Regions from separate parts of the Pseudomonas sp. ADAK2 TE3594 genome, predicted to be linked through region 1. Evidence: predicted binding sites of a transcription regulator. Region 1 holds the regulator's gene; the other holds the start of a gene.

Evidence for each region. The regulator sigma-54, encoded in region 1, starts transcription at its own class of promoters, with help from an activator protein. The targets are predictions, from matches to a motif close to ANTGGCATNNANNTTGCTNT.
Region 2: the regulator sigma-54 is predicted to act here: its motif matches at 1,968-1,987, upstream of AB7M22_RS05570 (circularly permuted type 2 ATP-grasp protein).

The regions. Positions count from the first base shown of each region.
Region 1 covers NZ_JBRJGV010000001.1:185,052-189,469, forward strand. Annotated here, with positions in the region: gene AB7M22_RS00770 (HPr family phosphocarrier protein) at 41-316, opposite strand; gene rapZ (RNase adapter RapZ) at 332-1,189, opposite strand; gene ptsN (PTS IIA-like nitrogen regulatory protein PtsN) at 1,192-1,656, opposite strand; gene hpf (ribosome hibernation-promoting factor, HPF/YfiA family) at 1,669-1,977, opposite strand; gene AB7M22_RS00790 (RNA polymerase factor sigma-54) at 2,052-3,545, opposite strand; gene lptB (LPS export ABC transporter ATP-binding protein) at 3,730-4,418, opposite strand, start outside.
Region 2 covers NZ_JBRJGV010000001.1:1,206,329-1,210,746, reverse strand. Annotated here, with positions in the region: gene AB7M22_RS05575 (alpha-E domain-containing protein) at 1-512, opposite strand, end outside; gene AB7M22_RS05570 (circularly permuted type 2 ATP-grasp protein) at 525-1,934, opposite strand; gene AB7M22_RS05565 (ribonuclease E inhibitor RraB) at 2,430-2,771, opposite strand; gene AB7M22_RS05560 (hypothetical protein) at 2,987-3,220, opposite strand; gene AB7M22_RS05555 (PLDc N-terminal domain-containing protein) at 3,737-3,928, opposite strand; gene AB7M22_RS05550 (hypothetical protein) at 4,012-4,418, opposite strand, start outside.

The DNA.
Region 1 (4,418 bases):
AGGAGCTGTCGAGTGAAACGAGGCTGCGATCTTTTGACTTTTATCCGCCTTCGTCGAAGTAGCGGTTGATCAAGTCTGTCAGCGCATCCAGCGCTTTTTGCTCATCTTCGCCTTCGGTACTGATATAGATTTTGGTGCCCTTGCCTGCAGCGAGCATCATCATTGCCATAATGCTTTTGCCATCGACCGTGGATTCCGGCGTGCGTCCTACCCGGATCGTGCAATCCTTGAACTCACCGGCGACCCCAACGAATTTTGCAGACGCGCGGGCATGCAGGCCCAGCTTGTTGATGATTTCGATTTCCAGAGCAGGCATCGCGATGTGAATCCTTTAGCTGAGGTCGCGGTGGCGAACCTGGACGTTCTTCAGGGTTTTTTGCAGGACCTGACCCAGACGTTCGGTCAGGTAGACAGAGCGGTGATGCCCGCCGGTGCAGCCAATGGCAATGGTGACATAGGCGCGGTTGCTGGCGGCAAAGCGGGGCAGCCATTTGAGCAGGTACGAGGAAATGTCCTGGAACATCTCTTCGACGTCAGGTTGTGCCGCCAGGTACTCGGCCACCGGTTGGTCGAGCCCGGACTGTGCCCGTAGCTCCGGCTTCCAGTAAGGGTTGGGCAGGCAGCGCACGTCGAACACCAGATCGGCGTCCACCGGCATGCCCCGCTTGAACCCGAAAGATTCCACCAGGAACGCAGTGCCCGGTTCCGGTTGATTCAGCAGGCGCAACTTGATGGTATCGCGTAGCTGATACAGGTTCAGATTGGTGGTATTGACCTTGAGGTCGGCCAGATCGGCAATCGGCCCCAGCAGATTGGTTTCGTCCTCTATCGCCTCCGCCAGCGAGCGATTTGCGCTGCTCAGCGGGTGACGACGGCGAGTTTCCGAAAAGCGTTTGAGCAAGGTTTCTTCGTCAGCGTCCAGGTACAGCACATCGCACTGGATATGCCGGCTGCGGACCTCTTCCAGCAATTCGGGGAACCGTGACAGGTGGCTCGGCAGGTTGCGTGCATCGATGGATACGGCCACCAGCGGTTGTGCCAGTTCGGTGTGAATCAGCGCGCGTTCGGCCAGTTCCGGCAGCAAGCCGGCAGGCAGGTTGTCGATGCAGTAGTAGCCGTTGTCCTCGAGCACATCGAGGGCGGTACTTTTACCTGAGCCGGAGCGGCCACTGACGATGATCAGGCGCATGATTAGTGACCGTTCTGCTCGTCCAGGACAACCTGATACAACGCTTCGTTGCTCGGGGCGCTGCGCAGTTTTTCACGCACCTCCTTGCGATCCAGCATGCTGGCGATCTGGCGGAGCAATTCCAGGTGTGCATCGGTGGCGGCTTCCGGGACCAGCAGTACAAACAGCAGGTCAACCGGCGCACCGTCGATGGCGTCGAAATCGATGGGTGCATCCAGGTGCATCAAGGCACTGATGGGCGATTCGCAGCCCTTGAGACGGCAGTGGGGGATGGCGATGCCGTTGCCAAAACCGGTGGAGCCGAGTTTTTCACGGGCGACCAGACTCTCGAAGACATCCTGCATGGCCAGATCCGGCACTTCGCGATGGATGAGGTTGGCAATTTGCTCGAGGGCTTTCTTTTTACTGCCGCCCGGCACGTTCACCAGGGAACGGCCGGGGGTCAGGATGCTTTCAAGTCGGATCATGGGTTGGGAGTGTTAACGACCGGTCGCGCCCTGGAGGAGGCTCTGGGTCTTTTCCTTATGCTTTTTGAGTTGTTTATCCAGCTTGTCGGTCAGTGCGTCGATCGCTGCGTACATATCGGTATGTTCCGCATTAGCGACCACTTCATTGCCGGGAATATGCAGCGTGGCTTCGATTTTCTGCTTGAGCTTCTCGACCGTCATCGTGACCTGCACGTTGGTGATCTTGTCGAAATGCCTCTCTAATCGTTCGAGTTTTTCGCCGATGTAGGTGCGAAGAGGTTCGGTCACTTCCAGTTGGTGTCCACTGATGTTGACTTGCATACAGCTTCTCCTTCGTTGCCAGTGCATAAAGCGGTAGATCAGATGATCTACCACTGGAACGCTGTGGCGTGGCTCTACATCAACCGCTTGCGTTCGCTCGAAGGCGCGATCCCGAGGGATTCGCGGTACTTGGCGACGGTGCGGCGAGCCACCTGAATGCCTTGTGCCTCCAGTAAACCAGCGATCTTGCTGTCACTCAACGGCTTTTTCTGATTTTCCGCGGCAACCAGTTTTTTGATGATCGCGCGGATCGCCGTGGACGAGCATTCACCGCCTTCTGAGGTACTGACGTGGCTGGAAAAAAAGTATTTCAGTTCATAGATGCCCCGCGGGGTATGCATGAATTTTTGCGTGGTCACCCGTGAAATCGTCGATTCATGCATGCCCACCGCTTCGGCGATGTCGTGCAGCACCAACGGCTTCATGGCTTCGTCACCGTATTCAAGAAAGCCGCGTTGATGCTCGACGATCTGGGTGGCGACTTTCATCAGGGTTTCATTGCGGCTTTGCAGGCTCTTGATGAACCAGCGAGCTTCCTGCAACTGATTACGCATGAAGGTGTTATCAGCGCTGGTATCGGCGCGACGCACGAAACCGGCGTATTGGGCGTTGACACGCAGGCGTGGCACCGATTCCTGATTCAACTCCACCAGCCAGCGCTCGTTGTCCTTGCGCACAATCACATCGGGAACGACGTATTCGGCTTCGGTGGACTCGATTTGTGAGCCTGGGCGCGGGTTGAGGCTCTGGACCAATTCGATGACCTGACGCAGTTCATCTTCCTTGAGCTTCATGCGACGCATCAGTTGGCTGTAGTCGCGGCTGCCGAGCAAGTCGATGTAATCGGTGACCAGGCGCTTGGCCTCGGCCAGCCAAGGGGTCTTGGCGGGCAGCTGGCGCAGTTGCAGCAGCAGGCATTCACCGAGGTTGCGGGCGCCGATGCCTGCGGGTTCGAACTGCTGGATGCGGTGCAGGACGGCTTCGATTTCGTCCAGTTCGATGTCCAGTTCCGGGTCGAACGCCTCGAGGATTTCCTCAAGGGTTTCGTCCAGGTAGCCCTGATTATTGATGCAGTCGATCAGGGTCACGGCGATCAGGCGATCGGTGTCGGACATCGGTGCCAGGTTCAGTTGCCAGAGCAAATGGCTTTGCAGGCTTTCACCGACGGATGTGCGGGTGGTGAAATCCCACTCGTCGTCATCGTTGCTCGGCAGGCTGCTGGCGCTGGTCTGGTAGACGTCTTCCCAGGCAGTATCGACGGGCAATTCGTTGGGAATGCGCTCATTCCAGTCGCCTTCCTCGAGGTTGTCCACCGTTGGGGCGGTTTCCTGGTAGGAGGGTTCCTGAATGTCGGCGTTGGGTTTCTGTTCGGCGCTATCGGCCAAGGGGTCGGCGTTATCGAAGTCGTCGCCTTCTTCCTGGCGTTCGAGCATCGGATTGGACTCCAGGGCCTCCTGGATTTCCTGTTGCAGGTCCAGGGTCGACAATTGGAGCAGGCGGATGGCCTGTTGCAGCTGCGGTGTCATCGTCAGCTGCTGGCCCATTCTCAAGACTAGCGATGGTTTCATGGCAGGGGCTTAACACCTTATTCGCCGGCGCACATGCGCCATCCACTACAGGGCGCCGAAGCGCCAAACATAAGCAAATTATATGCCTGAAACTGAAGTGTTTGCCTAGAGCGCTGTAACAATAAAAACTTATTGATTTTTTATTGAAGTGCGCGCGCTCTCGGCGACCCGGGCACCTCAGTGCTTACAGGCGGAACTCATGACCCAGATACACTTCCTTGACCAGCTCATTGGCCAGGATGGTGGCGGAGTCACCTTCAGCGATCAGTTGGCCGTCGTTGACGATGTAGGCGGTTTCGCAGATATCTAGGGTTTCGCGGACGTTGTGGTCCGTGATCAGCACACCAATGCCTTTGGCCTTGAGGTGATGAATGATCTGCTTGATGTCGCCCACCGAAATCGGGTCCACACCGGCGAAGGGTTCGTCGAGGAGGATGAATTTCGGATTGGTGGCCAGTGCCCGGGCGATTTCCACGCGGCGGCGTTCACCACCGGACAGGCTCATGCCGAGGTTGTCGCGGATGTGGTGGATGTGAAATTCCTGCAGCAGGCTTTCCAGCTCTTTGCGACGACCGGCCTTGTCGAGTTCCTTGCGTGTCTCGAGGATGGCCATGATGTTGTCGGCCACCGACAGTTTGCGGAAGATCGACGCTTCTTGCGGAAGATAGCCGATACCCGCCTTCGCACGACCGTGCATCGGCTGGTGGCTGACATCCAGGTCGTCGATCAGTACGCGACCCTGATCGGCCTGTACCAGGCCGACAATCATGTAGAAACAGGTGGTTTTACCGGCGCCGTTAGGGCCAAGCAGGCCGACGATCTGACCGCTGTCGATGGACAGGCTGACGTCGCGCACGACCTGACGGCTCTTGT
Region 2 (4,418 bases), 1.0 Mb from region 1:
CTTTCGATAAAGGTGCCCAGACGAATGAACCGGAACGCGTCGTTACGCATGATGGTGCCGTAGGACGCACCACGGAACAGGTGGGAACGTTCCTTGATCCACTCACAGAAACGGCTCATGCCGTAGCGACTCAAGCCCTGCTCGGCGATCCCGCGAATTTCCAGCCAGGTGGCGTTGATGTTTTCCCACATGTCGGCGGTGATTCGCCCACGCACCGCATGGGCGCTGGCTCGCGCGGCACCGAGGCAGCTGTAGATGCTCGCCGGATTGGCCGCATCCAAAGCAAAGAAATGCAGCAGCCGTTCGGCATGCAGTTCGCCGTGACGCTCCAGGTAATCGTCCAGAGTGCCGGTGATCAGCAACGGCATGGCGAGTTCGTGCAAGCCATCGCCACGACCATCCTGAGGCATCAGTGACAGCGAATAACTGATGTCGAGCATCCGTGCGAGGTTTTCCGCCCGTTCCAGGTAACGCGACATCCAATACAGATCCGAGGCAGTTCTACTTAACATGGCAGGCTTCCTTCAATCCTCGACCACCCAGGTGTCCTTGGTTCCGCCACCCTGGGAGGAATTCACCACCAGGGAGCCTTCGCGCAAGGCGACACGGGTCAAACCGCCGGGCACAACCCGGGTTTCGCGGCCAGACAATACAAACGGACGCAGGTCGATATGGCGTGGAGCGATACCGTTTTCGACAAAGGTCGGACAGGTCGATAAAGACAACGTCGGTTGGGCGATGTACGCGTGGGGCTTGGCTTTGATCCGCTCGCGGAAAGATTCGATTTCCGCCGCCGTCGCCGCTGGCCCCACCAGCATTCCGTAACCACCGGAGCCCTGGGTTTCCTTGACCACCAGCTCTGGAAGATTGGCCAGCACGTGGGACAGTTCAGAGGGATTACGACACTGCCATGTCGGCACGTTCTTCAGGATCGGCTCTTCATCCAGGTAGAAACGAATCATGTCCGTGACGAAGGGATACACCGACTTGTCATCCGCGACCCCGGTGCCGATGGCATTCGCCAGCACCACGTTGCCGGAACGGTAGGACGACAACAGCCCTGGAACGCCAAGCATCGAGTCCGGGTTGAACGCCAGTGGATCGAGGAAAGCATCGTCGAGGCGACGGTAGATCACGTCGACGGCTTTCGGCCCGTCCGTGGTGCGCATGAACACCTTGTCGTCACGCACGAAAAGGTCCGCACCTTCCACCAGTTCAACGCCCATTTCCCGGGCCAGAAACGCATGCTCGAAAAACGCACTGTTGAAGCGCCCCGGCGTCAGCACCACCACGCTCGGGTTGTCGATCGGGCTGGAGCTTTTCAGGGTATCGAGCAACAGGTTCGGATAGTGGTCGATCGGTGCGATGCGCTGGGCTGCGAACAACTCGGGGAACAGGCGCATCATCATCTTGCGGTCTTCGAGCATGTAGCTCACGCCACTGGGTGTACGAAGGTTGTCTTCGAGCACGTAGTACGTGCCGTCGCCATCTCGCACCAGGTCGACGCCGGAAATGTGCGAATAGATATCGCGGTGCAGATCCAGCCCTTGCATCGCCAACTGGTATTGCTCGTTGGCCAGCACTTGCTCGGCCGGGATGATGCCGGCCTTGATGATGCGCTGTTCGTGGTAGAGGTCGGCAAGGAACATGTTCAATGCCTTGACCCGCTGAATACAACCGCGCTCGACGACTCGCCATTCACTGGCGGGGATACTGCGGGGAATGGTGTCGAAGGGAATCAGGCGCTCTGTCCCCTGCTCATCACCATAGAGCGTGAAGGTAATCCCGGCACGATGAAATAACAGGTCGGCCTCGCGTCGCCGTTGTGCCAAAAGCTCGTCAGGCGTTTCGGCAAGCCAACGGGCAAACTCCCGATAATGCGGGCGGACCTGGCCGCCGGCATCGTACATCTCATCAAAATAGGTGCGGATCATGCCGTACTCCTTGTCACCCCGGACATCCAGACCTTCGCAAGGCCCGTGCCATCGGCATAAACGCTTTGATATCAATCAGTTGGATAATGACGCTGCACGCACCGCACCAATCCTGTGCGGTAAATGCCTCAACCTGATCGCCCCCGCTTCATGGCGAAGCAATGCTGTCGCCTATCAGCAGCATAGCCAGAGTTGATTTCACTGCCCGGGGGGCGATGCGGATAATCCGCGCATTCGCTGGAAAAACTTACCGAACTTCCCTTTAGCCGCCTGCTCAGGCGGTTTTTTTTGCGTGTTTGAAACGTTATGAATCAAAAACCCAGATCAAAAGATCGCAGCCTCGTTTCACTCGACAGCTCCTACAGAAGAACGCATCCAATGTAGGAGCTGTCGAGTGAAACGAGGCTGCGATCTTTGGCGCCTTTTCAAACCGCGAAAACGAAAACGGCCAACCAAAAGGTCAGCCGTTGCTGAGTGTTGTCGCTGTTCATAAAGTTATGCGAGTAGCCCTCGTACCTCCTGCTTGACGCCCCATCCTTCGATGATACCGCCCAGAGGCTCGACCACCGCCTCGAAGTCCTGCTCAAAGTCGCCGATCCCGTCATAGGTGGCGTACATCACTTTGCTCAGTTCCAGATGCCACGCACCGTCGTCGCGCACGCTGATCTGGGCATTCAAGGATTCACCACTGAAATGACCTGCCGCCCTGCGTGCCCGCTCCTCGTCCGGAAAAATGGCGTAGAACTCGATGGGATGGAATCGTGAAAAGTCGAAACCGCCTTCTTTCATGCGGCGCAGCACGCTGCTGCTGATGTCTTCTTGATAGGCTGTGCTCATGAAACGTCCCCCTCAGACTGATGGATAGACTTTCCGTATTCCCTGCACTTTCAACCGATTGGTGAGAGCGATACGGCAACAGAGGTTACCGACGGGAAACAAGCATGTAGCTGACAAGACCAGACCTTAGCGAGTCATTCGCTGATCTCGCTTGCAGAGTAGCCCCAAGATAGAGCTGCTGCCAAGGTCTGGTTGTGAATGTGACAGGAGGTGTATCAGATCGGGGTAATACTGATGATTTCAATGCTGTTCTGGGATTTCAGACTTTTGACGGTCGGATCATCGGTACGACCCTCCAGATCATTGAGATCCAGTTCGGCAGCGACCGGCAGGCACCGGGCGCGAATGAGTTTGGCGGCTTGCTCGCTATTCGGGCATTCCTCGCACTCGAAGAGTTCGTCCACTGTTTCACCGTGATCATCCACGAAAGTGATTTTCCACTTTTGCATCGGTGCCTCCTCGATAAAACCCATGGATGGGCTTACATCTATCTGGACTTTGCCCCTGACTGATCGTTCAACGGATTACCGCATGTCGCCATGAAAAAACACAGAAACCTGTGTAGGAGCGAAGCTTGCTCGCGAAAGCGGTGTAGTAGTCAATTCACATGTCGACTGATACACCGCTTTCGCTTCGCTCCTACAGGGGTTATGTGTTCATTTTAGTCGTTGCTGGGTTTGTTCACCGCTTGCAGTACGCCCGCTACTACAACCCGGAAATCGAATGCGGGTGGCAGCGGACGGTTACCCGCCCATGATGACCAATCGATCGCCTCGATTGACGGGAAAGGCGCGCATTCTACGTCGCGGAATATGACAGGTCGAACCTCGCGTTATGGCTCGACCCAATCCTGTGGGAGCGTGGCTTGCCCGCGATAGGATCGCCGCGTTGCAGCTGACAGACCGTAGCGCCAGCATCGCGGGCAAGCCACGCTCCCACAGGTTCAGTGTTGCAGGCGAAACCAATCAGATCCGCACATTGCCTCGTGGCCCGGCGATGGCCCAGATGATCAGGCCCAGGACCGGCAGCAGGAGGATCAATAGCACCCAGATGATTTTCATCCCGGTCTCGGCGCCACTTTTAAGCACGTTGATGATGGCCCAGATATCGAGGGCAAGAATAATCAGGCCAACCAGGCTGTTGAACGTGGAACCCATGGTGACGCTCCCTAAGAGTGGTATGCCCTCTTAGGATAGTCGGGCCTTGCGAGGGTTCCGTTTTATTAGCGTCGTAGACGGCTTCAGACGTGGATCGCGACTTTCAAGGCTTCCAGGGAGGGCGCGGCGGCGATGCCGACTTCGGCGCACAACTCCAGCACCCGTGGCACGTCGTTACCGTAGACCAGCACCACTTGCAGTTCGTCGTCGAGCAATTGGCTGAAGTTCATCAGCGTGTAACCGCCGTTTTCCTTGTTCATGCTGCCCATCTGCACCTGAATGCGATTGAGCGCCGTGAGGGCTTCGGTCTTGGCCAGTTGCTTGGGTTTGATGTTGAAATCGACGCCGGGGCCGAACGAAGCGACGATCTGCGCAAACAGGTCCATGTAGGTGTCAGCCTGGAACAGCACGGTTTCCGGCAAGCTGCCGACGACTACCCACTCACCCAATGGGATCGGGAAGGTGTCGTCGTAGTTGATGTCCGGATTGG